2 regions of the Bacillus sp. NEAU-Y102 genome follow, and region 2 is predicted to be linked to the other one. Evidence: predicted binding sites of a transcription regulator. Region 2 holds the regulator's gene; the other holds the start of a gene.
The links. Region 2 encodes LexA, which represses DNA repair genes until DNA is damaged. Its sites were predicted from a motif close to CGAACATATGTTCG; they were not measured.

Region 1 (15,745 bases), on a different contig from region 2:
TTTAAATTCTGGTTGCTTTCAAATTGGAAATGTTGATTATGGTTTTAATAACTCTCGTATTATGCAAATCCGCCAATATATTACGGATGAACCTTCCGCACAATAATTCATATAGTAAGTAAAAAGCTTAGTAAAGTAGGTGGATGGTATGCCTTCGGTTGTAGGAAATCTCGTCGTTCAAAATAGTAACGGCTCTTTCAACTTAGGAGATTTTTATAACGTATCTCCGAAAGAAAACACGAAAGCTTATAACGGATCTGGGGCTTCCAATGTTGGATTTGTCGTAAATACGTTTAACGGTGTTAGTGCAACAAATACGTTTGATTCTGATGTGGCGGATCAAGATCAGATTGGAACAGCGTAAAAAAAGTAGGAGATATTCTCCTACTTTTTTCTTTTATCTAATTCAAAATTATTAAAATGAAATTTTAATAAGAAAGAGCTTTACTGTCCACAAATAGCAGTATAAACAAGTAAGTAGTAAAGAGGCACTATTTCATTTTATTTAAATGATAACCCTCTCTCCTCCAAAGCCTTTCTAAGCTTCGGCATAGACGCAGGTCCCATACCATGCAGTTTTAAAATCTCTTTTTCACTATACTTGGATAGTTCTTCTATCGTGTGAATTCCATGATGTTGCAGCGCATTTCGTGCTGGTGATGAAAGAAGTGAAAGAAATCCTGTTTTAGGTTTCTTTTCTTTCTCACAAGTCGGGCAAGTTGGGCAATCGCTACTTTTGTAGTATTCATGTCCTTTTTCACAAGTTCTTAACGTTTTTTCCGTTACCATTTTCAAGCCCCTCTATTCCTCAATATTTACAACATGATTCCCATCAAAGAAGTATAAACATTTCTCTTTCACAGGATGTTGTAAGCTTTTCTCCAGCGCTTTTGCATATAACGAAAGCTGTACTTTATATCTATCTTCTAAAATTGGTTTTGCTTGTTCGAATCCGCCTGGGAATTTCCCTTCAATCGTATCTGTTTTGAAGTCGATTAACGTAATGCCGTCTTCCTCTTCAATCATGCAGTCGATAACCCCTTGGACAAGAATCGTTTCTTCACTCTTCCCTTGCCAATCTTGATATGCTTCTTCTGCTGCAAGCATCATCGTAAATGGCACTTCACGCTCAACACTTTTCGCCGCTAGTACCCTTTTACCTAAATCACTGTCAAAGAATGAAATTACTTTTTCAATCGCTATTTCTTCCGCCTGCTCGAATGTTAATAATTCCTTATTTACCATTCCAGCAATTTGCTCTTGCAGAACTTCAACCGTAATCGGCTTCTTCAAATCAACATGCTGCATAACGGCATGGACTGCTGTTCCACGCTCTGCGTACGTTAATCCTTTTTTCTCCATAAAGCGCGGACGTGTTTTAATTGGCGCACGTAGTTTTTTAATAAAGGCATTATCGCTACCTTCTTCAGATTGATAATTTCTCTTTATTTCTGTAACAGATTGCTTCGCACGATAAGATGTTGCATCCTCATATCCGTACTTCCACATTAATCTGTCGTACACTTCTTCTTTCCGTTCACTTTGCAGGGGAACAGCCTTTTTCTCACGAAGCGCTTCTAACAATTCTTGTTTCTCTTCTTGAACTGGCTCTGGTGCAAGTAGCGTGTTACCGTCCACAACTTCTACTTTCCAGTTCGTGTCATACCCGTAAATTTCATCTGGAATACTTCCTTGTCCTAATTCAAGAAGCATTTCACTATCACGGTGTCTATATAATGAAGGTGCAATCCAGTCTAAATAACAAGACGCTCCGGCACGTATGTGATCCGGTAATAACCATTCACTATGTTCCCTCGCATCAAGCCATTTTTCCATTTCCTTATTTGCATCCTTAACTGTTCCGATTAAAATTAACTTCTCTTTCGCACGCGTCAACGCTACGTATAGTACGCGCATTTCTTCCGCAATTAATTCCATTTTCATTTTACGTTTAATCGCAAGCTGTGATAATGTCGTGTATTTAATTCGTTTACGCGGATCGATAAATTGCGAACCGAAACCGAAATCTTTATGGAGTAAGAAACGTTTCATTAAGTCTTGTGTATTAAAACGACGGCCGAGTCCAGCTACAAATACAACCGGGAACTCTAGCCCTTTACTTTTATGGATCGTCATGATGCGAACAACGTCTTCTTGTTCACCGAGGGCCCTCGCCGTCCCCATATCATCACCGCGTTCTAAAATACGTTCAATAAAACGTAAGAAGCGGAATAATCCTCTAAATGATGTTGCTTCATATTGTCTTGCACGGTCATATAGTACGCGTAAGTTTGCCTGCCTTTGCTTTCCAGCTGGTAAACCGCCAACGAAGTCGTAATAACCTGTCTCGCCGTACACTTTCCAAATTAAATCAGAAAGTGATTGTTGACGTGCAAATTCACGCCATCCTTGCAGTAAGTTATAAAACCACTCTAGTTTTTCATGAAGTTCTTGTTCCTCTTCAAGCGGTGCACCTTTTAAGAATGAGCTCATTACTTCATAAAACGAGCCTTTCTTTCCGTGAGCACGAAGCGTCGCAAGGTCTTCATCGTTTAATCCAACGATTGGGGAACGAAGTACAGCTGCAAGCGGGATATCTTGCATCGGATTATCAATAACGCGGAATACGTTCATCATAATATTTACTTCCGTTGCTTCAAAATAACCAGTCGCAAGGTCAGCATATACCGGAATTCCTTGCAATTTTAACTCTTCCATAATTTGCGGCGCCCACGGCATGGAGCGAAGTAAAATAACGAAGTCGCGGTATTGTACAGGACGCATACTATCCGTTTTACGGTCATACACTTCATAACCGGAATCAACCATCGCTTTAATGCGCTGCGCCATAAGGCGAGCTTCAAGCTGTGCTTTTTCGACTTCTGCACCTTCTTCACCGTCTATTACTTCTTCTTCCGTTTGCTGAATACAGAGTAATTCTGCCGCTACATCTTCACCTTCTGGATAGGTAGCACCTAGTTTTAATTCAGCGTCAGCATCGTAGTCAATCTCTCCAACTTCTTCGCCCATAATTTGTTTGAAAATGAAGTTCGTACCTGCTAGTACTTCATGACGACTACGGAAGTTTTTCGCTAAGTCAATCTTCATTCCGCCGCCCAATCCTTCTTGTGTGAAGCGTTTATACTTTCCTAGGAATAGTCCTGGTTCAGCTAGTCGGAAACGATAAATCGACTGCTTTACGTCACCAACCATGAACAAGTTTCCTTCACTCTCAGAATCTTTCGTTACGAATTTAATAATGGATTCCTGTACAAAGTTCGTATCTTGATATTCATCGACTAATACTTCAGTAAATTTATTACGATATTGGAGCGCCACTGCTGACGGATTCATTTCACCATTTTCACTTTGTTCACTTAAAATTTGTAAACAGAAATGCTCTAAATCTGTGAAATCGACCATTCCTTTATCTCGCTTCATCGCTTGGAAACGCTCTGTAAATACTTTTACAAGTTGAACAAGCTTTTCTAATACTGGGTGCATATCTTGAAAATCTCGTAAGAAACTTTCAGGTTTGCGGCTAAATAACTCTTCTTGTAATTTCTTTACTTCATCTTTCGCTTTATTACGAAGAGAGTCTACTTGTTTTACAACATCTTCATTGTAATCACTTTTCTTAATACGCTTTAACGTTTGCCACGATACGTTTTGCATCGCTTCATACACGCTTGTCCACGACTCACGAGCAGCTGATGATAACGTTCCAAGTAATGCTACATCTGCTTGCAGGGTTTCAACGCGAGGCGCTGGACCGTCAGGAAGCATTGCGAGTTCAGTTGCCTTACGAATATGCTGTTCCGCTGTTTCAAGCTGGAATTTCACATCTTCTAATAAATAAGAAGCATATACTAAATCTTCAATTGTCTTTCCTTCTACGTCATATGCTTCTACTAATTTATCAAGCCATTTTTCCGGATTTGGATGCGCTCTTGACTCTGTATGAAGCGCTAAAATCATACGTTGTAAGTCATCATCACTACGGTCACTCGTATAACGATCAACAAGTTCAAAGAAGATTGTATTATCTTCGATTCCGTACTCTTCTTCTAATATGTCATCTAGCACTTCTTCTTTTAACAATTCATTTTCTGTTTGATTCGCAATACGGAAACGAGGATCAACATCCAGCATGTAGTAATATCCTCTAATTACTTGTAAACAGAATGAGTGAATTGTTGAAATGGAAGCTTTATTTAATAGGCTCAGTTGCTTTCTTACATGCTGAGAGCCTGGTTCATCAATTAATACCTTTTCTAACGCTTCCCCAATTCGATTTTTCATCTCTTGCGCTGCTGCATTTGTAAATGTTACAACGAGCAGGCGGTCGACATCGACTGGATTCTCTTCATTAATAATCTTTTTAATAATACGTTCAACTAATACTGCTGTTTTACCTGATCCAGCTGCAGCCGCAACTAAAATATCACGTCCGTTCGCTACAACAGCTTTCCACTGGTCATCTGTCCATTGACTACCTTCTGGTTTTTTAGGCCAATTTTCTATCATTCTCCGCCAACCTCCTCTCTTATTTTCTCCATCGCTTCACTATCTTTCATATCTTTTAACGTACGGAATTGATTATCTTCAAGTGACTCATCAAATTGACAAACAGATTTGAAGTTACAGAACGTGCACGCTGCTTTATTTCCCATTTTATAAGGAGCAATATCGATAACACCTTCTGTAATATCTTTTCCGATATTTTCAAACGTATGGTGTACATATTTTTGCAGTACGTTAAACTCTTGCTCACTTGCAATACTTGAACGCGCACTAAAGCTACCGTCTTTTTTCAGGCCAGCAGAAATAATATCTGAACTTCCTGTTGAAAGTTTGTTATCCATTAAACGAACAACGTCCGCATCTCCTAATACGAGTCCTTTCATTTTAAATTTCTTTAAAATTTCTTTTTCAATTTCGGCTTCAGATGCGTCACCTTTCATTTCAACAATTGGATTATGGATATGAAAATACAATACACCCGCTGGTGATGCTGCTTGGCCTTTTTTCATCCACGTCTGTGCATTCGAAGTAACAACATCTAAATACGTTAACATTTGAAGTGCTAATCCGTAATACACTTCTGTTAAATCTAACGCTTTTGAACTTGATTTATAATCAATAATACGTAAGAACGTCCCGTTCTCATCTTCTGCCTTATCAACACGGTCAATACGGCCGACTACTTCCATCTTCACACCATTTGGTAGTGAGAATTCCATCGGCGGAAGTGATCCTGTACCGCCCATACCGAATGGCACTTCTAAATCAACTGGTACGAATCCGCTCGACTTCGCATGTTCACGAAGAATGATTGACGTACGGAAAATGATTTGTTGTAGTTTTTGTTTTAAATAGAAATGACGGTTTGAACTTAATAAAATTTGTCGTTGTAATAACGGTGCAATTTCTTCTATTACTAAAACAGAAAGATGCTCGCACTCTTTTATGGATAAATCCGCCCAAGTACGGTTTTCACGCAATAACTTGTCCGCAATTTTCTTTAATGCCGCATGGAATAATTCGCCGATGTCCGGTGCATCAAGCTTGAAAATATCACGCTCTCTAAGTGATAAACCGTGCTGTGCAAAATGAGCGTATGCACAACGGTTAAATAGTTCCATACGAGAGACGCTTCCTTTAATTATATCTCCATATAAATCTCTACTTACTGCTGTACTTAGTTTCTTCGCACGATTTCGATAGAATAAACTTGATAAGACGCGGCTACTTTTTTGTTTCCATTCATCTGAAGTTACGTAGAAATTATATACGTCCCACCAAAAGTCTAAATTCCCTTCAAATCCGTATCGCTTCCACGTTTGTAGTTGCTGCATAACGTAAGATAACGTTACTTCTGGCGTTGCTACGTATGAAATTTGTTCTGAACGTGATAAATCGTTTACGTCATTCGTAATAAATGAATCTTTCACATTAGGGAACATTCTTTTTATTTTCTTAATAAAGCTAGACGCAAGTAACGTCTTTCCTTCTTCATCTGCAAGCGGGCATGAAATGTATAACCTCTCAGACGCTCTCGTTACCATTTGATACATAACGAACTGTTCTTCTAACAAAGTTTGTCTCGTCGTTGGCGCTAATTCAATCCCTGCCGCACCAAGAACTTCTCTTTCCTCATCAGAAAGCATACCTTCATCCATAGGTGCTGCTGGAATGACCCCCTCATTTACACCTATAATAAACGTTGCTTTCACGTCAGATAACCTGGAGTGATCAATATTAGCAATTAACACTTGGTCTAATGACGGCGGAATGTTAGCAAATTGAAGTGCCTCAAGACCTGTCGACATAACGTCCGTAAACATAGAAAGAGACATTTTCTCTTCACCAAGCATCTCTACAAATGTATCAAGAAGACTCATTACTTCTTCCCATACTTGTTCATGATCTGTCGCAAATAAGAAATCTCCACTTTCTTCTGCACGTATACGTAATTCTTCTAGCTTCTTCGAAACATCCAGTTCTTCTAAAAATAAGTAAACTGCTTCACACATTTGCATAACTGTTCCTGCACGCTTTAACCTTTTTTGCATGCGAATAACAGGTGGTCTTACAACGTCACGTAACCTATTTATTTTCTCTTCCATTTCACGTTCACTGTCTGTAATCATCCCGTTCGTATCATCAAGAGAACGATAACGGCGATACATCCATGGATCCTCTGAAGTCCACCTCTTTCCTTGTACACCGTACGCTAAACAGTAATTTTCAAATTCATCCATTTCTTCACGCATCGTTTCTTTTCTTACGTCTAATGGATATAAAAGCTCTGTTTTCACGCAGCGGAACACCGCATCATAACGCCAATTCCCACTAATAATCTCGAGTGCAGAACGAATACATTCTACTAATGGGTGGTGTGACATCGGGCGTTTTTCATCGATGAAGTGCGGGATATTATAATCTGTAAATAACGTTCGCATCACATCGTAATAACTTTCCCCATTACGAAGAAGCACTGCAATATCTCGGTAACGATACCTTTCATCCGCAACAAGTTTACGAATTTCACGAGCAACACCTTCTACCTCCGCTCGTAAATTCGCAGCTGTGCTAATCGTTACACTCGCTTCACCGTTAAATTTTTCATTCGGACGCGCTTCATAATGAGCTTCTAAATGCGCTAATGCCGGAGAATGAAAACGCGGCTGTTCCATAAGTGGAATTGTTTTTTCAATTTCTATTTTCTCTTCACGCGCTACTTGTTTGATTTTTTCATACGTTAACGTCGTTTCATAAAATAAATCGAGTTCATTTACTGGCTGTGCTAACGTTTTTTCATCTATCGTTAACGTGATCGTAACTCTCGCTCCGCAAATCATAAGCTGTCTTACAATCTCTAACTCTTGCGGGGAGAATGAATGAAATCCATCTATATAAATTTCCGCACCATTTACATATTCAGACTGCGGAAGCTTTTCCACTAGCAATTGCAGGTAGTCTTCTGAATCTAAATATTTTCCAATTAAAGCACGTTCAAAATCATCGTATAATAGCTGTAAATCATACACTTTATTCGCTAGTAACTTTTGTTCGGCACTGCTACTATGCGCATCCAATTGTTGCCACATTTCATATACGTTAGATGGCGTTACATTGTAACGTTTAAACTCTGCAATCATACTGCCAAGATGTTCAAAGAAACCGTTTTGCTCCGCTGCTTTTTGGAACACCGATAATCCATCTTTACGAGACTCTACAATTTTACGGAGTAACATATGTACACCCGCTTCATCAATATGAAGACGACTCGCTCCGCCAACTTCTTGTAGTACCTTCCACGCTAATCGTGAAAAACTAAAAACTTGTGCCCGAATAGAACCTCTTACATCCTCACTTCCAATTAACGCCTGCTGCGTCTGGAATGTCATCTGTTCTGGCACAAGATATAATATTGTTTTCCCTCTCGGGCGTTGTTTTAACTCTTCTTGCACTTCGCGTAAACAAAGTGTACTTTTTCCACTTCCCGCTCTACCAATCACAAATCGAAGTGACATGTAACCCCACCTTTCACTTACATAACGAACGTTAGTTTGCTACTATAATTGTATTATAGTACACGAAAAAAGACAAACTGAGTTGTTTGTCTTTTCTATACTTCTATCTATTATATCAACCTTTTGAAAAATTCGTTTGCACCTCTTGAATTGGCCAATATCGCAAATCAACTTTACCGACGACTGTATCAGCTTTTACAAAGCCAAAGTGTCTACTATCCCAGCTCCCGAGCCGGTTATCACCTACTACAAAAATAAACCCGGGTGGCACCAGCTTTTCTTTCGTTAACTCTTCTAATGTAAAGTCGCCTGTTAGTTGCCTTCCATTTATCTCTTTCTTATATTTCTCTAGATACGGCTCATCAATAAATTGTCCATTTATATATAACTTATCATGCTTATATTCAATATGATCTCCAGGTAAACCGATAATTCGCTTTACATAGTCCTCTTTTTTATTCGCATGAAACACCACAACGTCAAATCTGTTCAAGTCCCCAACTTGATAACTCACCTTATTTACAACGAGCATATTACCATCTTGCAATGTCGGCATCATTGACTTCCCCTCTACAACATACGTTGAGAAGAAAAACGTTCGAAAAAATACAGCTAATAATACACCAATTAAAATTGTTCGTATCCACTCTATGCCTTCTTTTTTCAAAGTTTTCTTCATCCGCTTCTCCCCTTATCCTTTAATACTGAAGCTTTCCTTTACAAAGAAGACTATTCTTAATGTAGTTCTAACTTTACTTCAATTTTCTTACCGACATACCATAAAATAAAAATACCAATCGCTACAATGACTGATTTCACCGGATTATGAATAAATGACATTAAATCATGACCGATATACGTTAAAATAAAAATCATCACAAGTTTTCCGAATGCTAACGCTAGCCCAAACTGTTTTACACTAATTCGTGATAAACCAGCGACAACATTTATTAGCGCTGACGGTGTAAACGGAAAACAAAATATAACAAAAATCGGTGCGAATCCTTTCCTTTCAATCCACCCCATTGCTTTTCTTACTCTCTCATGCTTATTTACAAACGAAAAGAAACGACTGCGACCAAAATGGCGGATGATGAAAAAGACAAGTAATGCACCCATTACTGATCCAAGCCATGAATAAAGAAAACCGAGCCAAAAGCCAAATGCAACAGCATTCGCCAGTACAAATACAATAAGCGGTAATGCTGGAATCAACGCCTCTATCATCGGTAAACCAATACCAAGAAGTGGTCCGAACGCTTTATAACTCTCAACAATATGATCCATATTTTCTGGTGAAAAATACTCTTTGATTGTCTGAAAATCCATTCTACACTTTACCCCTTTACTCTAAATACTATCCCTACTGTATCATTGCTTATATGAAAGAGGAAATGGTAGATACGACATATGGAGATGTATTTATTAAAGTTTCCATATCTTTCATAAGAATTCCTTCATTATTTAGCTATGATAATCTATCAATATTCGACAGGAAATTTCGTTCGTTTTGTTATTTAGGTGGTTTTCCGATATTTTTATCGGTAAATGAAATTACAACTCGGTTTTTCTAACACATCTCTTTATCTATAAAGATTGATAAAATGAAACTTTAATCAACCCTCACCAATCCGGCTTTTACAGGCAGCAGGGCCCCACCTAACTTCTTTGCTTTCGCTGAATTTTGATGTGTGCGTCTTACTGCCCGGTAAATAGCGGATAAACAAAAAAAGAATGGGGATTCCCCCATCCTTTCACACTTCGCCTTCCTTCACAAAATACACTCTCTCATAAGCAGGTCTTAATGTTGATTCCTCTTTTTTATCAATCTCTTTAAAACAAGGGCTCCCTTGTTTTTTCCTACGATCTTCATATTCAGTACGCAATTTCGCTGTACGATTTTGTTGATTTTCAAAACTAGTTTTTGATATTTCTAATTTCACAGCAAAGCCATTTATAAACCTAATAATAAGATTTCCATCTTTTAATTCTTTATTACCTTCAATATAAAAATGAGACAACCAAGCGCACTCTTTTCTAGAGTAAGAATAGGTAGGGAAAAAATAAAGTTGATCTGTAGGACTAATCGCAATCGGTGCTTTATGTGTAATATGAGTTAATTCTTTCGTTCCTTCTTTTCTGCCTAAGAAACTAGAACCATGCTTTCGGCAACTTCTTTCTATAATATCTAGTGGTTTTTGAAATACGAAAAAAGAATCATTCATTTCAACGACTCGCGTAACAATTTTCTTTTCACTTAGAATAACAGGAAGTAAGGCCATCGTATTTTTCGTTACAACATAATTTTCGACATAGCGTTCCACTTTACTTTCCATACTCTATTATCTCCTTTTTTCCATTTATATTAGCAGCTGCATATATAATTTTAGCACCTATGAAAAGAAAACGGATTGCACATTCTACTATTTTACATTAATTTATTATTTATCAAACATTCTTCAAATTTCAAAATAAATATATAAAAATAACAAGATGGCATTGTGCACAAAAAAGCATTTATACTGCTATAAATATTTGAAATCACTTCCTCATTTCACATCATTACAACAATTAACTTTGTTATAATTAAAATGTAAATCCAATATATGGAGGGCCACTATGGAAGAAAAAGAGATCCAACCATCGATTCAAATGAAAAATAGTAGCGTCATTATCGTGAAAAATTCAGCTAGTATTATATTCGGTTTATTTTTTATTCTGCTATTCTTTGCCAAACCGTTTCGTAAATCAAAATGTACAGAATGTAAAAAACGTGAGAAGAAAAACGTAGTGAAAAAAGAGTAAAAGGCCTTCCTTTTTGGAAAGCCTTTTTACATTTGTAGTATCATTTTATTTATTCTTCTTCACCCTTAGAAAAACAACTATATTTTCTTCCAAGGTTCTCTACATCTTTTTTGATTTGTAATATGATCTTTATATAAAACATGAGAAAGAGTATTTGTACTTGTTACTCGCTTTTAATTTTTACTAAAAAATTTAAATTTGTACATTTTTTCCATTACTAACAATTCGTCAATTAATTAACTTTGTAATATAAGTTTTGTATATAATTTCATTCAAAAACACAATATATATAAGTAGCCATTTATAATTACATTTCTTTTTATCAAATTCCAAAAAGGAGCTGTATACTATGGATAAAGAAAATCTATTAAGTCAGCAGGTTAATAGCATCCCCTCAGATGCTCTGAATACTCCTAGCAAGGAACAAGAACAACTGTTAGAAACATCATCTCAAAACGTACAAAATTCCAATAACAATACTAACAAAAAAGATGAGACTCAAGGTCTATCTGGAAAAGATTCCCCTATTTCAATAAAGAATACAAACTTATAGTTATTTACTATCATACGCAGCAAATGCTCTTGCTGAACTAATTCTTATACAGGAACTAATACGCATTCCCGATAATTTTTTACCAGTTGTAACATAGAAAAAGAGATTTAGATATAAAAACAGGCTCTGAAAAAAATTTCTGCACAACCTAAAAAAAAAAAAAGGATGGCATTAGCCATCCTTTTTTCCATCATCAACTATAAAATTATAGTTTGATTACGTTTTTAGCTTGAGGTCCACGGTTACCGTCTTCGATTTCGAAGCTAACTTTTTGACCTTCTTCTAAAGATTTGAAACCGTCAGTTTCGATTGCTGAGAAGTGTACGAATACGTCGTTTTCGCCTGGAACTTCGATGAAACCGAAACCTTTTTCGTTGTTAAACCATTTTACTTGTCCTGTTACTGCCATAATTATTTCCTCCTAAGAAAATACAAATTTTAAATTTTTTAGTCTTCCTGTCTAAAAAAAGAATCCACACATTATCAAATACGAAACATAAACTAGTTCTCACATACTTTTTCTCGTTCGTTTTCAGCACTTGATAACATATGGATTGCTTAATTTAACTATTCAACTGACACCATCATAGCACATTAAAATAAAATGTACAATCTTTTTCTAAAATGGAATTTCTAATTTTTAGTATTTCTTATAAAATATAATTATCTCTATTCCAAATAAGGAGGAATTTATGAACAACAAAATTCCTAGAAAAACATTAAAAAGAATCGAAGAGGATATTGAAAATAATAATCTTGGAAAAGCAAGAGACAGATTGCACGGCCTCATCTTTACATACCCAAATGAATTACATCTTCGAAAACAACTCGGAGATATTTATTATAAATTACAATATCCAGAAATGGCTGGACGTTACTGGTATCTAGAGGAGCATAAAACAGATATTATGCATGAATCATGTTTATTATTTGAGAAATCAATGGGAAATAACCCTCATCATATTGCACGCGCTTTAAAGTTTAAAGGCGATTCTAACCATATAAAAGCTTTGTATAAAGATCAACCTTTATCTTCAGTGCAGAAGAAAGTAGCAGAGGAGTTAATTTATGAGTATAAAGAAACATGGCAAGATAAGCTAGTTCCTTTTGGCTGTCTAGCATTCCTTGCTTGCCTTCTCTTTTCTGCCATTGTTGGTCTATTCACTATTTGGAATTGGATTTTTTAATTATAGGGGGAATTTTCACATGTCAAACTACGATAACGAAGAAAAGCTAACAGGCGGAAACGTTTCGAACGTATATCGTTCTGAAAATACTGTTCGTCGAGAGTTAAAGCCAGATAGCGCAAAAATCCATAAGCTATTACAACACTTAGAAAACAAAGGATTTCATTATACTCCAAAGTTTTTAGGTGTAGATGGAGAAGATAGAGAGGTTTTATGCCACAATGATTTTGCCATATATAACATTATTTTTAATAATGAGAAGCCAGTAGGGATTATTGATTTCGATGTTGCTGCTCCTGGTCCAAGACTATGGGATATCGCTTATACACTTTATACTTGTGTGCCTTTAAGTAGAGTGTATTATACAGAATCTGGTGAAGCCATTCATTATGAATCATCGCAACATGCAGATCGTATTAAAGAGAGAGTGAAATTATTCGTTCAGTCCTATGGTAAAAATATGGATGAAGATTACTTAGGAATGGTGTTGCTACGATTAGAAGGGTTATGTACATATATGAAACGAAAAGCGCAAGAAGGCGACTTGAATTTCCAAAGAATGATTGATGAAGGACATCTAGAGCATTATGAGAAAGATATGAAGTTTATTCGTAATCATAGGGCTGAGTGGCGTTGATTTAGTAATAAAGAAAAGTTAGTATCGTTTTTTGCCGATAAATTGATATCTCTTTTCGAATCGTTCACAAAATAACAAGGGGCCCCCTTCAAACAGGTGCCCCTTCCTTTTATTTCGTAAACTGTGCTTCTTCTGTAGATCCTTTTAACGCTGTCGTTGATGAAGTTCCGCCTGTAATCACTTGTGCAACTTCATCAAAGTAACCTGTTCCTACTTCGCGTTGATGACGTGTTGCAGAGTAGCCGTGTTTTTCTGCTGCAAATTCAGCTTGTTGTAGTTCAGAGTATGCTGCCATGCCGCGCTCTTTATAGCCACGTGCTAGTTCAAACATACCGTAATTTAATGAATGGAATCCAGCAAGTGTTACGAATTGGAACTTATAACCGTAAGATGCGATTTCCTTTTGGAAGCTCGCAATTGTTTTTTCATCTAGTTTTTGTTTCCAGTTGAATGAAGGTGAACAGTTATATGCAAGTAACTTTCCTGGATGCTCCTTATGAATTGCGTCCGCAAATCGTTTTGCATCTTCTAAATTTGGTTCCGACGTTTCACACCAAACGAGGTCTGCATACGGTGCATACGCTAAACCGCGCGCAATCGCTTGATCAAGACCTGCATTCGTACGGTAAAATCCTTCTGGTGTTCTTTCTCCTGTAATAAATGCTTTATCAACAGGATCGATATCGCTCGTAATTAAATCAGCTGCATCTGCATCTGTTCTTGCAACGATAATTGTTGGCACTCCCATTACATCTGCTGCAAGACGTGCAGAAATTAAATTACGTACCGCTGTTTGCGTTGGTAGTAGTACTTTTCCACCTAAATGGCCACATTTTTTCTCTGAAGATAATTGATCTTCAAAATGCACACCTGATGCACCTGCTTCAATCATACCTTTCATCAGTTCGAATACGTTTAATTGTCCACCAAATCCAGCTTCTGCATCTGCTACAATCGGTACGAAATAGTCTGTATCATCGCTTCCTTCCATATGTTGAATTTGATCCGCACGTTGAAGTGTTTGATTAATTCGTTTCACTACAGCAGGTACGCTGTTCGCTGGATATAAACTTTGGTCTGGATACATATGTCCAGAAAGGTTTGCATCAGCTGCCACTTGCCAACCACTTAAGTAAATCGCTTTTAACCCAGCTTTTACTTGTTGCATCGCTTGATTTCCTGTTAATGCGCCAAGTGCGTTAATATAGTCTTCTGTATGAAGCGATGTCCAAAGCTTCTCAGCACCGCGGCGCGCTAATGTATGTTCAATATCAATTGATCCGCGCAGGCGAATTACATCTTCTGCCGAATATGGACGTGTGATCCCTTTCCAACGCTCATCTAATTCCCAGCTTTCTTGTAATTTCTCGATTCTTTCGTTTTTCATTTATTCCATCCCCTTTTCATTTTTTATAAAATTTCATAACCTGGTAATGTTAAAAATGGTACGAATTCATCATTTCGAACGAGATTTGTAAACAACATTGTCGCCTCTTGGAATCTCCCTTTCTTAAAGGCTTCCTTACCAATCTCTCTTTCTATTTTTGCTAATTCTTCTTCTTTTAGCTCTTCCATTAATTCAAGCGTAATATTACGACCATCATTTAGTTTTCCACCTTCATGACGAATCCATTGCCATACTTGTGCTCTTGAAATTTCAGCAGTTGCCGCATCTTCCATTAAGTTATAAATGGGTGCTGCTCCCCGTCCGCTTAACCAAGATGCAATATATTGAATACCTACGCTAATATTCATGCGAAGGCCCTCTTCTGTAATCGTTCCCACCGGTACCTCTAGTAAATCGTTTTCTGTTACACATATTTCTTCACGTTTTCTGAAAATTTGATTTGGTGTTTTCATAATGTGATTAAATACTTCCATTGCAACCGGTACAAGTCCAGGGTGAGCAACCCAAGTCCCGTCATGACCGTCTAAAGCTTCGCGCTCCTTATCAGCACGCACTTTTTCAAAAGCTGCTTCATTCGCTTCTGGATTATTTTTAATCGGAATTTGTGCCGCCATTCCTCCAATTGCTGGTGCATTACGGCGGTGACACGTTTGAATTACTTTCAAAGAATACGAACGCATAAATGGCGCTGTCATCGTGACTTGTGCTCTATCTGGTAGTAAGAATTTATTATGATTACGGAAACTCTTTAAAAAGCTAAAAATATAATCCCATCTTCCACAGTTTAAGCCAGCAGAATGATCTTTTAGCTCATACAAAATTTCATCCATTTCAAACGAAGCGTGAATCGTTTCCAGTAACACAGTTGCTTTAATCGTTCCATTTGGAATGCCGATATATTTTTGAGCAAATACGAATACATCATTCCATAATCTCGCTTCTAAATAACTTTCCATTTTCGGTAAGTAAAAGTATGGGCCGCTCCCTTTTGCTAAAAGAGCTTTCGCATTATGGAAAAAGTACAAGCCGAAATCTACTAAGCTACCTGACATATTTTTCCCATCAACTTGCATATGCTTTTCCTCTAAATGCCATCCTCTTGGACGTACAATGAGT
Region 2 (15,745 bases):
AATTTCCTACACCTGAAATTTGTCCAGAATCTGTGTACTGCCATGCTGTCCACGCTGTCCATCCACCAGCATCAGCAGGCGGTGTACTCGAGTATTTAGCAACCCAAAGCGGAATATCACTTAATCCGCTAATTCCGAACTCATTAATATACCAAACTCCTGTATATAACATTACATCTTTTCCAGTAGCCTGTTTCACATAATTTATGAAGCTTCTTGCCCAATTCGATATAGCGCTACCAGTTAAATTACTATTAATCGGATCTTTTGGTGATTCTAAATCCAGAACTGGCATTAAGTCTGTCTGGTTACTTTGTAATATACTCACAAAATATTTCGCCTCTGAAATTGCATCATTTTGTTCTGGGCGTGCAAAATGGTATGCACCAATTAATACATTCGCACTTCGGGCTGCTTGTACATTTTTAGTAAAAGTAGGATCAATGTAATCTACACCTTCTGTCGCTTTTGCATACGCTGCTGGAATTCCAGATGCCTTCACTGCATTCCAATCAATATTCCCTTCCCAATGAGACACATCAATAAACGTAACATTTGAACTCGATCTGTTTTGCATATAAAATCTCCTATCAATTTTTTTACTTCGTATACATACAATATGTACAAGTTTCATAAGAGGACACGACATTTATGCTATAGAAACAAAGAGTAAATATATTTTGTATACAAAATAAAAAAAGACCTTGTATTTACAAGGCCTTTTGCAAACTCCCTTTATTTTGTAACAAGTACATATTATAATACAAACCTTGCTCAATTAGTAATTCTTGATGTGTTCCTCTTTCTACTATCTCTCCATCATGCATCACAAAAATTTGATCTGCATCTTGAATTGTAGATAACCTATGCGCAATGGCTATCGTCGTTCTACCTTTTCGCATTTGTTGCAACGCTGTTTGAATAGCCTCTTCTGTTTCTGTATCGATATTAGCTGTTGCTTCATCTAATACTAATACTTTCGGATTCGTTGCTATCGTTCTAGCAAAAGCAATTAATTGTCGTTGACCGCTTGAAAATGCTGCACCTCTTTCTACTACTTCTGTTTCATACTGCTCTGGTAACTTTTCAATAAACGTATTCGCTTGCACAAATCGAGCAGCTTCTTTTACTTCTTCATCCGTAATTTCTTCATTATACATACGAATATTTTGCTTTACATTTCCAGCAAATAAAAATGCATCTTGCAATACGAGTCCTATTTTCTTTCTAATTTCTCGTTCTTCAAATTTTTCTAAATCTACACGGTCTATTACAATATTTCCCGACTTAATATTATAAAATCGCATTAACAAATTCATAATCGTACTTTTTCCGCTACCAGTATGCCCAACAAAAGCAACCGTTTGCCCTTGTTTCACGTGAAATGATACATTTTTTAAAACGTCACGCTTTCCATCATATGAAAAAGTAACATTTTTAAATTCAATATCTCCATCGACAACTTGAGGATTCTCATTGCCTTTTTGAACCGGTGCTAAATCTTTCTCGTCCATTAAATGAAATACACGTGATGACGAAACAAGTGCCTGTTGGAAAAAGGACAATTTCATCATCATCTCATTTACAGGTTGGAAGAAACGATGTATATAGTTAACAAAAGCATATAAAACTCCTACTTCAACAGGGCTCTTTAAAGCATCAATCCCAAATAAACCTAGTACTAACGCAATAGCTACAATATGTACTAAATCCGTAGCTGGTCGTAAAAGTAATGCGTCTAACTTCAAAGTACGTCGCCCTGCACTATAATGTTTATTATTCACTTCTTCAAACTCTTTTCTCATACGTTTTTCTTGTCTGAACACTTGAACAATATTCATTCCTTGTATGGACTCGTTCAATTTTGCATTTAACACGCTTAGTTGATTACGTACTTCTAAATAAAAAGCTGCACTTTTCCGGCGATATAATACCATAATCGCGAACATTATCGGAATTAATATGAGAGAAAATAACGCTAATTTTACATCTAATAAAAACATCGCTATTAAAATACCTACTAAAAAGACTACATTTTTCACAAATGTTGATAATACACTGACATAAAAATCTTTAATCGCTTCCGTATCATTCGTTATACGAGATACGAGCGTACCAATTGGCGTACGATCAAAGAAACTTAATGACAGATTTTGAACATGTTCATATACTTCAACTCGCATATCTTGAACAATCTTAAAAGCAATGTTCTGAAAGTACAATAGATTTAAATACGTAAATAATACTTTTAATAAATGAGCAACTATGTAAATTACAAATAAAGTAACGAGTGCTGATCGTTCAAAATCCCGCGGTACTAGGTGTTCATCAAGGAATTGTTTAATTAAAAAAGGCCCCATCATTTCCGTTACTGTCGCACCAACTAAAAAGATAAATGCTAAAGATAGCAACCCTTTATATGGCTTCATATAAGAAAGCAATCTACTTAAATCACTTCGCTTCTTCTCTACCATCATACGCCTCCTTTCTCGACTAAAGCTTCTAATTGCTGGCTTTCATACATTTCCTTATACCAGCCTTTTTCCTTCATTAATTCCTCATGTGTACCTCTTTGTACAATTCTACCTTCATCAACAACAAGAATAAGATTAGCATGCTGAATTGCACTTAATCGGTGTGCAGTAATAATCGTCGTTTTCCCTGCTCTTTCCCTCTTTAAGGCACTTAAAATTGTCTCTTCTGTTTTTGCATCTACCGCTGATAAACAATCATCCAAAATTAAAATTTCAGCATTTGTTAATAAAGCACGAGCAATAGAGATCCGCTGTTTTTGACCACCAGATAACGAAACGCCTCTTTCCCCTACTACTGTTTCATATCCTTCTGAAAATTGGAGGATATCATTATGAATACAAGCAATCTCTGCAGCTTGGGTAATTTCATTATATGTAGCATCCGCCTTTCCAAAGGCAATATTCTCACCAATACTTGCTGAAAATAAAAAATGATCTTGCGGCACATATGAAATGGCAGAACGGACACCATGAAGTGTTAAATCTCGAATATCTCGCTCCCCAACTTTTAATTCACCATTAAAATGATCATACTCACGGATTAAACATTTTAATAAAGTCGTTTTCCCTGCACCTGTACGTCCTACAACTCCTAGCGTTTCGCCCTTCTTCAAATCAAAGTGAATATCGTTTAAATGTAACAGTTCATTTTTCTTATACGAAAATGAATCAATGGCAAATGAAACATTACCGCTCGCTATCGTATGTACAGCATTTTCTCTATTTACTACATCTGATTTTTGTGAAAGAATTTTTTCTACACGGTCATATGAAGCACGCCCACGCTCCATAATATTGAACAACCATCCAAACGCTAACATTGGCCAAACGAGGGTACCTAAATATGTCGTAAATGTAACGAGATCACCTACTGTTAATTCACCTCTTACAACTAATACCGATCCGTAACATACTGCAATTAAAAAAGAAAATCCAACGATAAGAGCGATTGTCGGATCAAATAACGAATCAATACGTGCAACTAACACATTTTTATGCACAACATCTTCTGATTTTTTTCGAAACGCCTGCAAATCTTCTTTCTCTTGTCCAAGCGATCGAATCACTTTCATTCCACTCATACTCTCTTGCACTTTATCATTAATTTCCGAAAACGATTGCTGTGCTTTATGAAACCTTTTATGTAATAACGTTCCATAATAATTTGTCGAAATGGCTACAATCGGCATCGGAATTAAACTTAACAATGTTAACTTCCAACTAATTGTAAAACCCATCGCTACGAGTACACATCCCCCAACAGCTAATGAATCAACAAGCGTTAAAACACCCGCTCCAGCAGTTTGCTGGATTGCTTGAATATCATTAGTCGCATGTGCCATTAAATCACCTGTTCGATTTGACTGATAGAAAGATGGACTCATCTTTGTAAAATGTTCATATAAATTTTTTCGTAATTGGCGAGCTAATTTTAATGAAGACCCGAAAATCATAATACGCCATATGTAACGCAATATGTACATCGTAATACCTACAATTACTAATAGTACAACCCATTTTAGTAACTTATCGGTCGTCAATGTTTCATCATTAATTTCATCTACAACGATTCCAATTACTTTTGGTGCTACGAGCTCTAAAAGTGCAACGCCAAATAATAAAATAATTCCGGTTATGTACGCTCGTTTTTCTTGTTTAAAAAACCACGCTAAATTCATAAACACTTTCATTTTTTTCCTCCTCCCTTAAAATGAGCGATGTTTTCAGTTTACCAAAAATACAGAATTTTTAAAAGTTTTAAAAACTGTAACTAACAAAAAGAAAGACACTCTTAGTGAGTGTCTTTTAGCGCTTATTTCATTTGTTGCTTGTTCATCGCGCTCATCATTTGATTGATTTTCTTTTGGGAAGGTTTTTGTCCCATTTGCATCATCATCATTTTTAACATTTGTTCGTTAATTGGTGGATTTTTTTGTAAGTAATTCATCATGTATTTGCGGGCAATGAAAAATCCTAACGCCACGCCTGCTACTAGTGCTACTACGCCCACTAGAATACCTAACCAAATTGGCATATATTTTCCTCCTTCATGTTGTCTACCTTACAGTGTACTAAAACCTTTTCAATAAGACAAGATACAATTCGACATTTTTTACACATATGTTCGTACTTGTTTTAGAGGATTCAGCCATCCGTACTTTGTATTTTCATAATCCATAGCTAAAAATGTTAATTCACACTTTCTTAACACCTCAAAGAAAGTCGTTTCCATAGAGACATTTCCAGAGGTATTCATACGAATATAGTGCGGTTTCACCATTATTTCACCGTACTCCGCTCCCGTATAAAGTGTATGTGTATGATGTGTTCTATCATATTTACCAAGAACGCGCAAAGCTTGTTCTAATTTATGATGAATTTTCATTACTTGCAATGGTTTCGTTATATACATCATTTGTTTATATAACACTTTTTTCTCCGAAAGGGACCCAGATTCTGAAAATCGAGCAAATAAATCAAAAAACAAATATTCACGACCAAAATAAGATTTCGCAATATCCTCTTGAATTAAATACAATTCATACGTTTTCATTTTTCCCCTCCCAATCTGGACAACCTTTTCCCTTCATTATATATAAGAAAATTTGCAATGATTGTCTGACTGCGGAGAGATAAAAAACTTTTTCTGTCGAAAAAACTCATTTACATAGAAAAATCTCTCCATGCCGGAGAGATTTTTCTGAAATCATTAAAGCATTTCTTTTACTTTACGAACAACGTTCTCTACAGTAAATCCATACTCTTCCATAATCTTCTCACCAGGAGCAGAAGCACCGAATGTATCGATACCTAACACATCTCCTTCAAGACCTACGTAACGGTGCCATCCGAATGTAGCACCCATTTCGATTGCGAAACGTTTTGTTACTGCTTTTGGTAATACAGATTCTTTGTACTCTGCAGGTTGAGCTTCAAAACGATCCATAGATGGCATGCTGACAACAGCTGCGTCAACGCCGTCCGCTGCTAATGCTTTTTGAGCTTCAACAGCTAGGCTTACTTCAGACCCAGTTGCAAGTAAGATAACATCAGCCGTTTCTTTCTTGCTTGCAGAAACTACATATGCACCTTTTGCTACTTTTTCATACGTATCATCTTTTGCACCTTCTAATGTTGGAAGGTCTTGACGAGTTAATACTAAAGCAGTTGGTTTGTTTGTAGATTCTAAAGCCAGTCTCCAAGCTGCAACAGATTCGTTACCATCAGCTGGACGGATAACAGAAACGTTCGGCATTGCACGAAGCGCTGCTAATTGTTCGACTGGTTCATGTGTTGGACCATCTTCACCAACAGCGATACTGTCATGTGTGAATACATACGTTACTGGCAATTGCATTAATGCTGCAAGGCGAATTGCTGGACGTAAGTAATCAGAGAATACGAAGAACGTACCACCGTAAGTTTTTAAACCGCCATGTAATGCAATACCGTTCATTGCTGCACCCATTGCGAACTCACGTACACCGTACCAAATGTTTTTACCGCTGTAATCGTCTCTTGTAAAGTCTTTTTCATTATTCATGTATGTTTTGTTAGAACCAGCAAGGTCAGCAGATCCACCGAAGAATGATGGTACAGACTCTGCAATTGCATTAATTACAGCACCAGAAGAATTACGAGTTGCTGCTTTTGATCCTAATTCATAAGTTGGTAAGTTTTGCTCCCAACCTTCTGGAAGTTGACCGTTCATTGCTGCTTGGAATTCGTTTGCTAATTCTGGGTATGCTTGCGCATATTCACCTAGCATAGTGTTCCACTCTGCTTGCGTAGTTTCACCAACATCTTGTACTGTTTTACGGAAGTTGTCGTATACCTCTTCTGCTACGTGGAAGTCTTGTTCAGCAGTCCAAGCATATGCTTCTTTCGTTAATTTTGTTTCTTCTACACCAAGTGGAGAACCATGTGAAGCTGATTTTCCTGATTTGTTTGGAGAACCGAAACCAATTGTCGTTCTTACTTCAATTAGCGTTGGGCGTTTTTCGTCAGCTTTCGCTTCTTCAATTGCTTTCGCGATTGCTTCAATATCGTTTCCATCCTCAACACGGATCACTTGCCATCCGTATGCTTTGTAACGATCTTCTACACTTTCAGAGAATGAACGATTTAAATCGCCATCTAATGAAATATCGTTTGAATCATAAAGCACAACAAGACGACCTAATTGTAAATGAGCAGCTAATGAAGATGCTTCAGCAGAAACGCCCTCCATTAAATCTCCATCACCACAAATAGCGTATGTATAATGATCTACTACATTATACGCATCACGGTTATATTTAGCAGCTAAATGTCTTTCAGCCATTGCCATACCTACAGCAGTTGCAATACCTTGTCCAAGTGGACCAGTCGTTGCATCTACACCAGCTGTATGACCGTACTCAGGATGTCCTGGAGTTTTGCTTCCCCATTGACGGAAGTTCTTTAAGTCATCCATTGTTACATCATAACCAGATAGATGAAGTAGGCTGTATAATAACATTGAACCATGACCTGCAGATAATACGAAACGATCACGGTTAAACCACGTTGGGTTATTTGGATTGTGTTTCATAAATTGAGTCCATAATGTATAAGCCATTGGTGCTGCACCCATTGGCATTCCTGGGTGACCAGAGTTTGCTTTTTCAATCGCATCGATGGATAATGTGCGAATCGTGTTGATAGAAAGTTGTTCGATTGAATGTGACATGCTATTCTTCCCTTCGCTTATATTAGTAAACGTTTTATACATTTATATGATAGCTTCCCACGCAAGATTATACAACATGTATCGACAAATATGTTGATATTTTTTTGATTTTTTATAAAAAAATCAATGTTTCCGGGAATGTATGGGCATTCAATATGACATACTTTTTCATTATTTTTATTTTAAAAAGAAAGGGAATTATCTGTATATTTATACAAATTTCTTCTATACTTACGTTTTTAAATACGTTTTTAAATACGTTTTTAAAAATATAAAAAGCATCTAACTTCGATGCTTTTCAAATAAGTTAAACAATCCGTTTGCGAATCGAACTTGAAATCAAATCAATTATAATTACCATTAAAATAATACCTAATAAAATAATCCCAACACGAGACCAATTCCGTGAACTCAGCGCAAAAATTAAAGGTGTACCAATCCCTCCTGCTCCGATAACCCCTAAAATCGCAGCGGATCGTACATTAATTTCAAATCTGTATAACGTATACGATAGAAAGTCTGGTAACACTTGTGGTAACACTGCATACCAAAGTATTTGAAAACGGTTTGCTCCTGTTGCTAGTAACGCTTCCGTCGGTCCTTTATCTATGTTTTCAATTCCTTCTGAATATAGTTTTCCTAACATTCCAATAGAATGTAATCCTAAGGCTAACACTCCTGCAAAAGAGCCTGGACCAACAGCTTTTATAAATAAAAGAGCCATAACTAATTCAGGAAACGTACGAACAAAACTAAGTACAAATTTTCCAGATCCTGAAGTTAATTTTCCACTACTCATATTCGTTGCCGCCCAAAAGGCAAACGGAACAGATAAAAATGCAGAAATAAATGTACCTAATATCGCAATTGCCAACGTATCAATTAATCCATGCAATAAATCTTCACCATCTGGCAAAGATACATACGACCAGTCTGGATTCAATACCCCTGTCATAATTGCTTTCGTGATTTCACCTGCTGTGTCCTTTATCCCTTCTAATGGTACTCCTGAAAAGGCCCAAACATAAACAAATGTAATTGCTATAAAAATAACCCAGCGATATACACTCGGTTTCTTCAGTTTTGGCACAATCATCGTCGTTCTATTCATTATAGTTTCTCCCGCAACAATGTACTAATGTAGTCAATTAACAAAACAACAATAAGGGTATAAATAATTATAGAAGCAGTTTGTTGATATTGTAAAAATCCAAGTGTACGATCATAATATAGTCCAATACCACCTGCTCCTACTAAACCTAGGACAGTCGCTGCACGTACATTCACCTCAAATGTATATAGTACATAGGAAACAAAGTGTGCTTTTACTTGTGGAATGACTCCATAAATAATCCATTGCACCTTAGTAGCCCCTACAGCTGTCATCGCTTCTAGTGGGCCAGGGTCAATTGATTCAATTGATTCATACAACAATTTCGCTACAAGTCCAATTGAAAAAAAAGTAAGAGCCAAAATACCTGGAAGTGGCCCAATTCCAAAAATCGCTACGAAAATAGCCGCCAATAATAAATCTGGTATCGTTCGTATAAAATTTAAAATCATTCGAGCTGGACTGTATAAAAATGTGTTAGTAAACACATTACTTGCTGCAAACAATGCAAGTGGAATAGCTAAAATCGCTCCTAAGGTCGTCCCAATAATCGCCATACGTATTGTATCTAACATCGCTGTTGTAATAACTTGAAAATAACTCCAATCAGGTGGCACCATTTCTTTCAATAGATCTACCATATTTGGAAAACCGTCTACCAGTTTTGAAAATGATGCATCTACTTGTACACTACTACTCCACAACATTAAAATAACTAAAATAAACGTTAACATATGTTTCAATTTACTCGGCGGCTTCGGTATTTCATTTGAATATATCGTCACGTCATTCATTTTACTGCCACCTCTAATAATTCGCTTTTCTGAGCAACGTCCCCATAAATTTCAGCAAATTTTTCATCCGTTGCTTCTTCTACTAAACCGTCAAAAACAATTTCTCCTGCATGTAATCCGATAATGCGTGTCGCATATTGTCTAGCCAAATCAATAGAATGTAAATTTACAATTGTCGTGATTCCAAAATCTTCATTAATTTTTTTCAAATCATCTAGCACTTGCTTTGTCGTAAGTGGATCTAACGATGCAACAGGCTCATCTGCCAATATGATTTTTGCTTCTTGCGCCAATGCTCTAGCTATCGATACACGTTGCTGTTGTCCTCCTGATAATTCATCAGCACGTGCATATGCTTTTTCTAAAATATTCACTCTTTTTAATGCTTGAAATGCGAGCTCCACATCTTCTTTCGGAAACAAACCTAACGTTGTACGTAGTGTGGAATGATATCCAACACGACCAGCTAATACATTTTTTAATACTGTTGATCGCTTTACAAGGTTAAAACTTTGGAAGATCATACCGATATCCCGGCGCATACGCCTTAATCCTTTTCCTTTCGCAGAAGTAATAGACTCACCTTCAATAATGATTTCTCCTTCGGTAATCTCATGAAGACGATTTACGGATCTGAGAAGTGTAGATTTTCCGGCTCCGGATAATCCGACCATTACAATAAACTCACCTTTTTGAATCTTTAAATTTATATTATTCAATCCCTTTGTGCCATTCGGATACATTTTGGAAACATTTCGAAACTCTATCACACATCTTACCTACTTTCAGTGTATTATCAATAACTAAAAAACGGCAAACTAACTGAAATCTCACACCTTCCAGCTAGCCGCCATTTCACTATGTATTATTGCGTCTTCACTGTCTTTCCATATTCACGAACAATATCAAATTTACTATCATCAGATTTAATATATCCTTCATGGGAATATACTTCTTTAATGATTTTACGGCCTTCCTCATTTTTTCCAATTTCAATGAAAGCATCTTGTAATTTCTTACTCCACTCTGCATCTAAATCCGAGCGTACAGAAATTGTATCGTTCGGAATTTTCTCAGTAAATTTCACTATTTTCGTTTGATCAAATATATTCGGATAATCTTTTTTTACAATATTACGAGCATCTTGGAATACAACAGCTGCATCTACATCACCATTTAAAAGTGCAATAAGTGACTGATCATGGCCTTTTAATGTAACAGGTTTCACATCCTTTAGCGGATCAATTCCCTCTTTTAATAGAACAGCTGCAGGCCATACATATCCTGCTGATGATGTTACATCTTGATAACCAATTTTTTTACCTTTTAAATCTTTTACACTATTTATATTAGAGTCTTTTTTAACAACAAACTCAGATTTATAATAGTCTACTAAATCTTTTGTAGGAGCTCCTGTTTCATCCTCTACTCCAAAACGTTGTGCTTGCAAAATTACATTAGCAGCCTTCTTTTCATGTGCTAACACGTACGCTGTTGGCGGTAAAAACCCTACATCTACTTGTTTAGATGCCATCGCTTCTACAATTGTATTGTAGTTAGTTGAAATACTAACTTTTACCGGAATATTTAATTTATCGCTTAATAGCTTTTCCAATGGTTTTGCCTTCGCCTCTAGCGTATCCGCATTTTGAGAAGGAACAAATTGAACATTTAAGGTCTTTGGTACATAATCTTTTTTCGTATCTTCATTTTTACTTGCACTTGATTCTTTCGCTCCGCAGCCACTTAATAATCCCGCCGCTAGTACAACTGTTGTACTCATTGCAAAAACTTTTTTCAACATATTAATGCCTCCATTTTTCTTGTTATGAAATAAGCTTCCGTAAACATGAAGAAATATATCACATATTTTGATGCACAATTTGTTATTTACAGAATCTTTACACATTCTATACATTCACATCAAAATTCACTTCACATATTTGATATGATGAATTGGAAGATAACAATAGAAAAGGTGAGTCATATTGGAACAAAATCAAACTGTAACTTTAAACATCTTATTAACAAGCGATATACATGGCACTGTTTATCCCATTTACTACCAAGATAACTCCCCGGCAGAACTTGGTTTAGCTAAAATTTCTACTCTTATAAAAAAAGAACGTTCCCAAAATACAAACGTTCTTTTAATTGATAATGGTGACTTCATTCAAGGAACACCATTTACTTATCATTATGTTACATACGAAAAAAACAAAAAAAACCCAATGTCCTTATTAGCGAATTACCTACAGTATGATGCTGCAGTTATCGGCAATCATGAATTTAATTACGGGATGGACATATTAAATAATGCTGTGACTACTGCGAACTTCCCGTACCTATCAGCAAACATTTTAGATAAAAACATAAAGAAACCCTATTTCGGAAAACCTTATATAATCAAACAGATTGAATCAAATATAAAAATTGCTATTTTAGGGGTAACAACACATTACATCCCAAATTGGGAACAGGCCCATCATATTAAAGATTTACTATTTGAAGATGCATTAGAGACTACAAAAAAATGGGTTTCTTATATTCACGAACACGAGAAACCAGATTTATTAGTCGTAGCCTATCACGGTGGATTTGAAAGTGATTTACAAACCGGGGAACCGACTGAAGTGTTAACAGGTGAAAACCAAGGATATGCAATGTGCCAGGAAATTGAAGGCATAGATCTTTTACTAACAGGTCATCAACACCGAGACATTTCTCACACAATGGCTAACGGTGTAACAATTTTACAGACCGGATGCAATGGACACTCAGTTGGAAAAGTAAAAGTAACATTCGAAAAAATGAAACATAAATGGGTGAAAAAAGAGAGTTCTTCTGAATTATTATCTGTACAAGGGGTTGCAGCGGACCAAGATGTACTTTCATTGGTAGCCGATTACGAAGAGAAAACACAAAAGTGGCTTGATCAACCTATTGGAATTATTGAGGGGGACATGCAAATTTCAGATGCTATGCAAACTCGTTTGCATGATCATCCTTTTATCGAGTTCATAAATAAAATACAGATGGATATAGCTAATGTATCAATTTCTTGTACAAGTTTGTTCCATAATACATCTCCAGGCTTCCCAGAACATGTAACAATGCGTGACATCGTTTCTAATTATATTTATCCAAACACATTAAAAGTAATTAGAATAACTGGAGCAGATATAAAAGATGCTCTTGAACTCTCTGCTTCTTATTTCACATTAAAAACAGATGGATCCATCATCGTAAGCCCTACCTACATAGAACCAAAGCCACAACATTATAATTATGATATGTGGGAAGGGATTTCATATGTATTAAACATTTCAAAACCAATTGGTGAAAGAGTAGAATCTTTACAGCATAACAGTGCTCCTCTTAATATGAATGAAGAATATGACGTTGTAATGAATAATTATCGTGCAAGTGGCGGGGGAAATTTCTTTATGTTTCAAAACAAACCGGTAGTAAAAGATATACCCACTGATATGTCTGAACTTATCGCTAATTATATATTGGAACATAGAACGATAGAAGCAACCGTTAATAACAACTGGAAAGTTATTAAATAAGGATTTTTACAAATAAAAAAGATGGGCTTCGCCCATCTTTTAATTTAATTTTGCATTATCTTGCTTTTTTAAAGCTTTTAATTTCGTCGGTGTAACATCTGTACCTTCTTCGTTAACAACTTTAATACCTTTAAGTTCGTTTAACATATTTTGACGAAATCCTTTTAAATATTGTTCACGTAGCGATTGACGCTCACGTTGCTCTTCTTCAGTTAAACCTTCAGCTTTTGCTTTTTTCGCTAAGAAGTTAATGCGTTCAACGAGTTCGTGATTAATCATCTCGAATCCCCCTTCTAATCAAAACTGATTATTATCATACAATAGTTACTCTTCTTTATCAAGCAATTGCTTCGTATACTCTACATATCTACGATGTACAGTCGCCTTTGAAACATTATGACCAAATCCACGTAGTGTTGCTGCAATTTCTTCAAACGTGAGTTCACTTTTTCGCAAACGTACAATTTCCTCAATTGGCACTTCTTTTTTCTCTCTTCCTACACTTAAATGACGATTTTTTAAATTATTTTCTGGACGATAACCTTTTTCTACTGCACGTTGCATACCTCGTTTAATTTTCAAGTTATGAATCTTCCTTTGATATTCTTCAACAATACCAATAATATCTAATACCATCGAATCAGAATCCGACAATTGTAATTCACCATTATGTGTATGTGTATATACTTTTATGCCTTCTTTATGTAAACAATGCATTAATGCAATCTTCGCATTCCCTCTACCAAGGCGCGTTTCATCTTGTATAAGTAACACATCAATTTGTTCGTCCCGAATTGTATCTAACACCTCTAATATACCGTCACGTTCAATTGTATACCCACTAGCCTGCTCTTCAATCACCTTCGTAACATTCATTTGATAGCGCTCAGCTAAATGCAATAATTCATCTTTTTGACGTAATAATGATGTTTCTTGCGCTTCTTTCGTTGTACTCACACGTGCATAAATAATTGCATTCATTTTGAACCCCTCTTTCTCCCTATCATTTCCCTATAGTGTAACATAAATCCGCCATTTGTTCGAACTTATGTTTGTAGAATGTTTTTTCACATGTTATACTTATTAATAAGAAAAATGAAAGAAAACGAGGTGTTAGAAAACATGGAAAAGTTAACGAAACGCCAGCAAGACATTCTCGACTTTATTAAGCTAAAAGTACAAGAAAAAGGATATCCACCTTCCGTACGTGAAATTGGTCAAGCAGTCGGCCTCGCTTCTAGTTCTACAGTGCACGGACATTTATCACGATTAGAAGAAAAAGGATACATTCGACGCGATCCAACAAAACCACGTGCCATTGAAATTTTAGGCGAAGACCGAATGGATACGGAAACACAATCTGTTATTCAAGTTCCAATTGTCGGAAAAGTTACTGCTGGTTTACCAATTACAGCGGTCGAAAGCGTAGAGGAACATTTCCCACTTCCAGCTAGCATTGTTTCCGGAGCAGACCAAGTGTTCATGTTACGTATTTCTGGAGATAGTATGATTGAAGCTGGTATTTTCGATGGAGATTTAGTTGTTGTTCGCCAACAACAGTCTGCATATAATGGTGAAATTGTAGTCGCTTTAACAGAAGATAACGAAGCAACTGTTAAACGTTTCTATAAAGAAAAAGACCATTTCCGTCTACAACCAGAAAACTCTTCATTAGAACCTATCATTTTAAAACAAGTGTCAGTTATCGGGAAAGTAATTGGCGTATATCGTGATTTACATTAAAAATAACAAAAAGAAGATAATTACCTTATTTATATACGGTAATTATCTTCTTTTTGTATTTTGATAGATTTCCATGCACTCTATTTCTTATTAACGAGTTTCAATCGTGACATCTCCAGCAGCCGTTTTACCGCTAATCTTTTTACTACCATTTCCAATTGTTACGTTATTATTTTCTTCATTAAAAATTGTTACATCTCCGGCAGCACTTTGCCCAGTAATTACCGCATCTTGTGGTTTTTCCGATAAAGTAATATCTATATCTCCCGCAGTTGAACTTGCTTCTAGATTATACTTAGAATCATGATCTTGAATATTTATTTCCCCACTTGTTGTTTTTGCGGTCACTTTCCCTATTACTTTTTTAAAGTTCACCTCACCAGCTTTTGTAGATCCCTCCACATTCTTAGACGTTACTTGTTTCAGCTCTACTTCTCCAGCAAGTGTTCTAACACTTACACTATCACTTTTCACATCACTCATTTCGATTTGTCCAGCAGATGAATTTACTTTTACATCTTGATAAGAGCGTTCGGGCACAAGGAGAGTCAATTTAGACGTTTGGAACCTAAAATCGTAAAAAGAAAAATCAAATGAAGCACCTTTTTCTCTTTCCCCAATAATTTTTAATGTGTCACCATCTTCTGCAATACGAATCTCTTGTTTACGTACATCTCCTGATTGCTTTACATAAAAAGAAGAGTCAGGAGATTTTTGGATAACAATATCTCCGGCATCTAACTTAACTTCTATATTTTTTAATGTTTCGTTTTTAATTACATCTTCTTTATCGCCTTTTTCAGCAGTTTGTACTGCTTTTTCATATGTTTGGGAAATTCCTATTACTCCAATAATGATACAAGCGATAGCGATTAAAAATAGTTTTTTCATCATTTACTCTCCTTTTATCATTTTGAAGTTCCATATTACGTATCGTACACACAATCTCTTAAACCACTTTGTACTATAAAAAGCGATAATACATAACAACAAACCTACTCCAACAAACGTTATACTAACGAAAAGATCCAACCATATAAAAGTACCCATAAATACTTTTCCAATAACGAAAAATGGTGTTACTACACTAGCAATACCACCAATCCAAAAAGAAAATATAAAAGCAATAATTGCGACTAACGGGCCTAACACAATAATAAAATTAAACAAACTAAGTCCAATCGCTGCCATAACAGCTCTTGTCACATTTGAAGTCGATGGATTTTTTTTCATTTCATCGAAGCGATACATCGCAAGTAATTCTTTTGCGATTACTTTCG

Region 1: addB (helicase-exonuclease AddAB subunit AddB) is a predicted target of LexA. The motif match lies at 8,065-8,078, and genes of this name have one in related genera.

What each region holds. Positions count from the first base shown of each region.
Region 1 covers NZ_JBTWFK010000002.1:374,682-390,426, forward strand. The annotation lists gene ACYFX0_RS08395 (spore germination protein GerPE) at 1-106, shown strand, start outside; gene gerPF (spore germination protein GerPF) at 149-364, shown strand; gene ACYFX0_RS08405 (RNA polymerase alpha subunit C-terminal domain-containing protein) at 502-789, opposite strand; gene addA (helicase-exonuclease AddAB subunit AddA) at 802-4,527, opposite strand; gene addB (helicase-exonuclease AddAB subunit AddB) at 4,524-8,039, opposite strand; gene lepB (signal peptidase I) at 8,155-8,718, opposite strand; gene ACYFX0_RS08425 (TVP38/TMEM64 family protein) at 8,775-9,368, opposite strand; gene ACYFX0_RS08430 (competence protein ComK) at 9,794-10,375, opposite strand; gene ACYFX0_RS08435 (hypothetical protein) at 10,659-10,844, shown strand; gene ACYFX0_RS08440 (hypothetical protein) at 11,194-11,397, shown strand; gene cspA (RNA chaperone/antiterminator CspA) at 11,603-11,806, opposite strand; gene ACYFX0_RS08450 (DUF6584 family protein) at 12,090-12,584, shown strand; gene ACYFX0_RS08455 (phosphotransferase) at 12,604-13,221, shown strand; gene aceA (isocitrate lyase) at 13,331-14,608, opposite strand; gene aceB (malate synthase A) at 14,632-15,745, opposite strand, start outside.
Region 2 covers NZ_JBTWFK010000001.1:606,384-622,128, forward strand. The annotation lists gene ACYFX0_RS02935 (GH25 family lysozyme) at 1-577, opposite strand, end outside; gene ACYFX0_RS02940 (ABC transporter ATP-binding protein) at 711-2,474, opposite strand; gene ACYFX0_RS02945 (ABC transporter ATP-binding protein) at 2,474-4,225, opposite strand; gene ACYFX0_RS02950 (YneF family protein) at 4,348-4,569, opposite strand; gene sirA (sporulation inhibitor of replication protein SirA) at 4,648-5,088, opposite strand; gene tkt (transketolase) at 5,245-7,245, opposite strand; gene phnE (phosphonate ABC transporter, permease protein PhnE) at 7,553-8,356, opposite strand; gene phnE (phosphonate ABC transporter, permease protein PhnE) at 8,356-9,150, opposite strand; gene phnC (phosphonate ABC transporter ATP-binding protein) at 9,147-9,920, opposite strand; gene ACYFX0_RS02980 (phosphate/phosphite/phosphonate ABC transporter substrate-binding protein) at 10,016-10,954, opposite strand; gene ACYFX0_RS02985 (bifunctional metallophosphatase/5'-nucleotidase) at 11,139-12,722, shown strand; gene ACYFX0_RS02990 (DUF896 domain-containing protein) at 12,762-13,001, opposite strand; gene ACYFX0_RS02995 (YneB family resolvase-like protein) at 13,047-13,703, opposite strand; gene lexA (transcriptional repressor LexA) at 13,845-14,465, shown strand; gene ACYFX0_RS03005 (DUF4097 family beta strand repeat-containing protein) at 14,556-15,359, opposite strand; gene ACYFX0_RS03010 (DUF1700 domain-containing protein) at 15,360-15,745, opposite strand, start outside.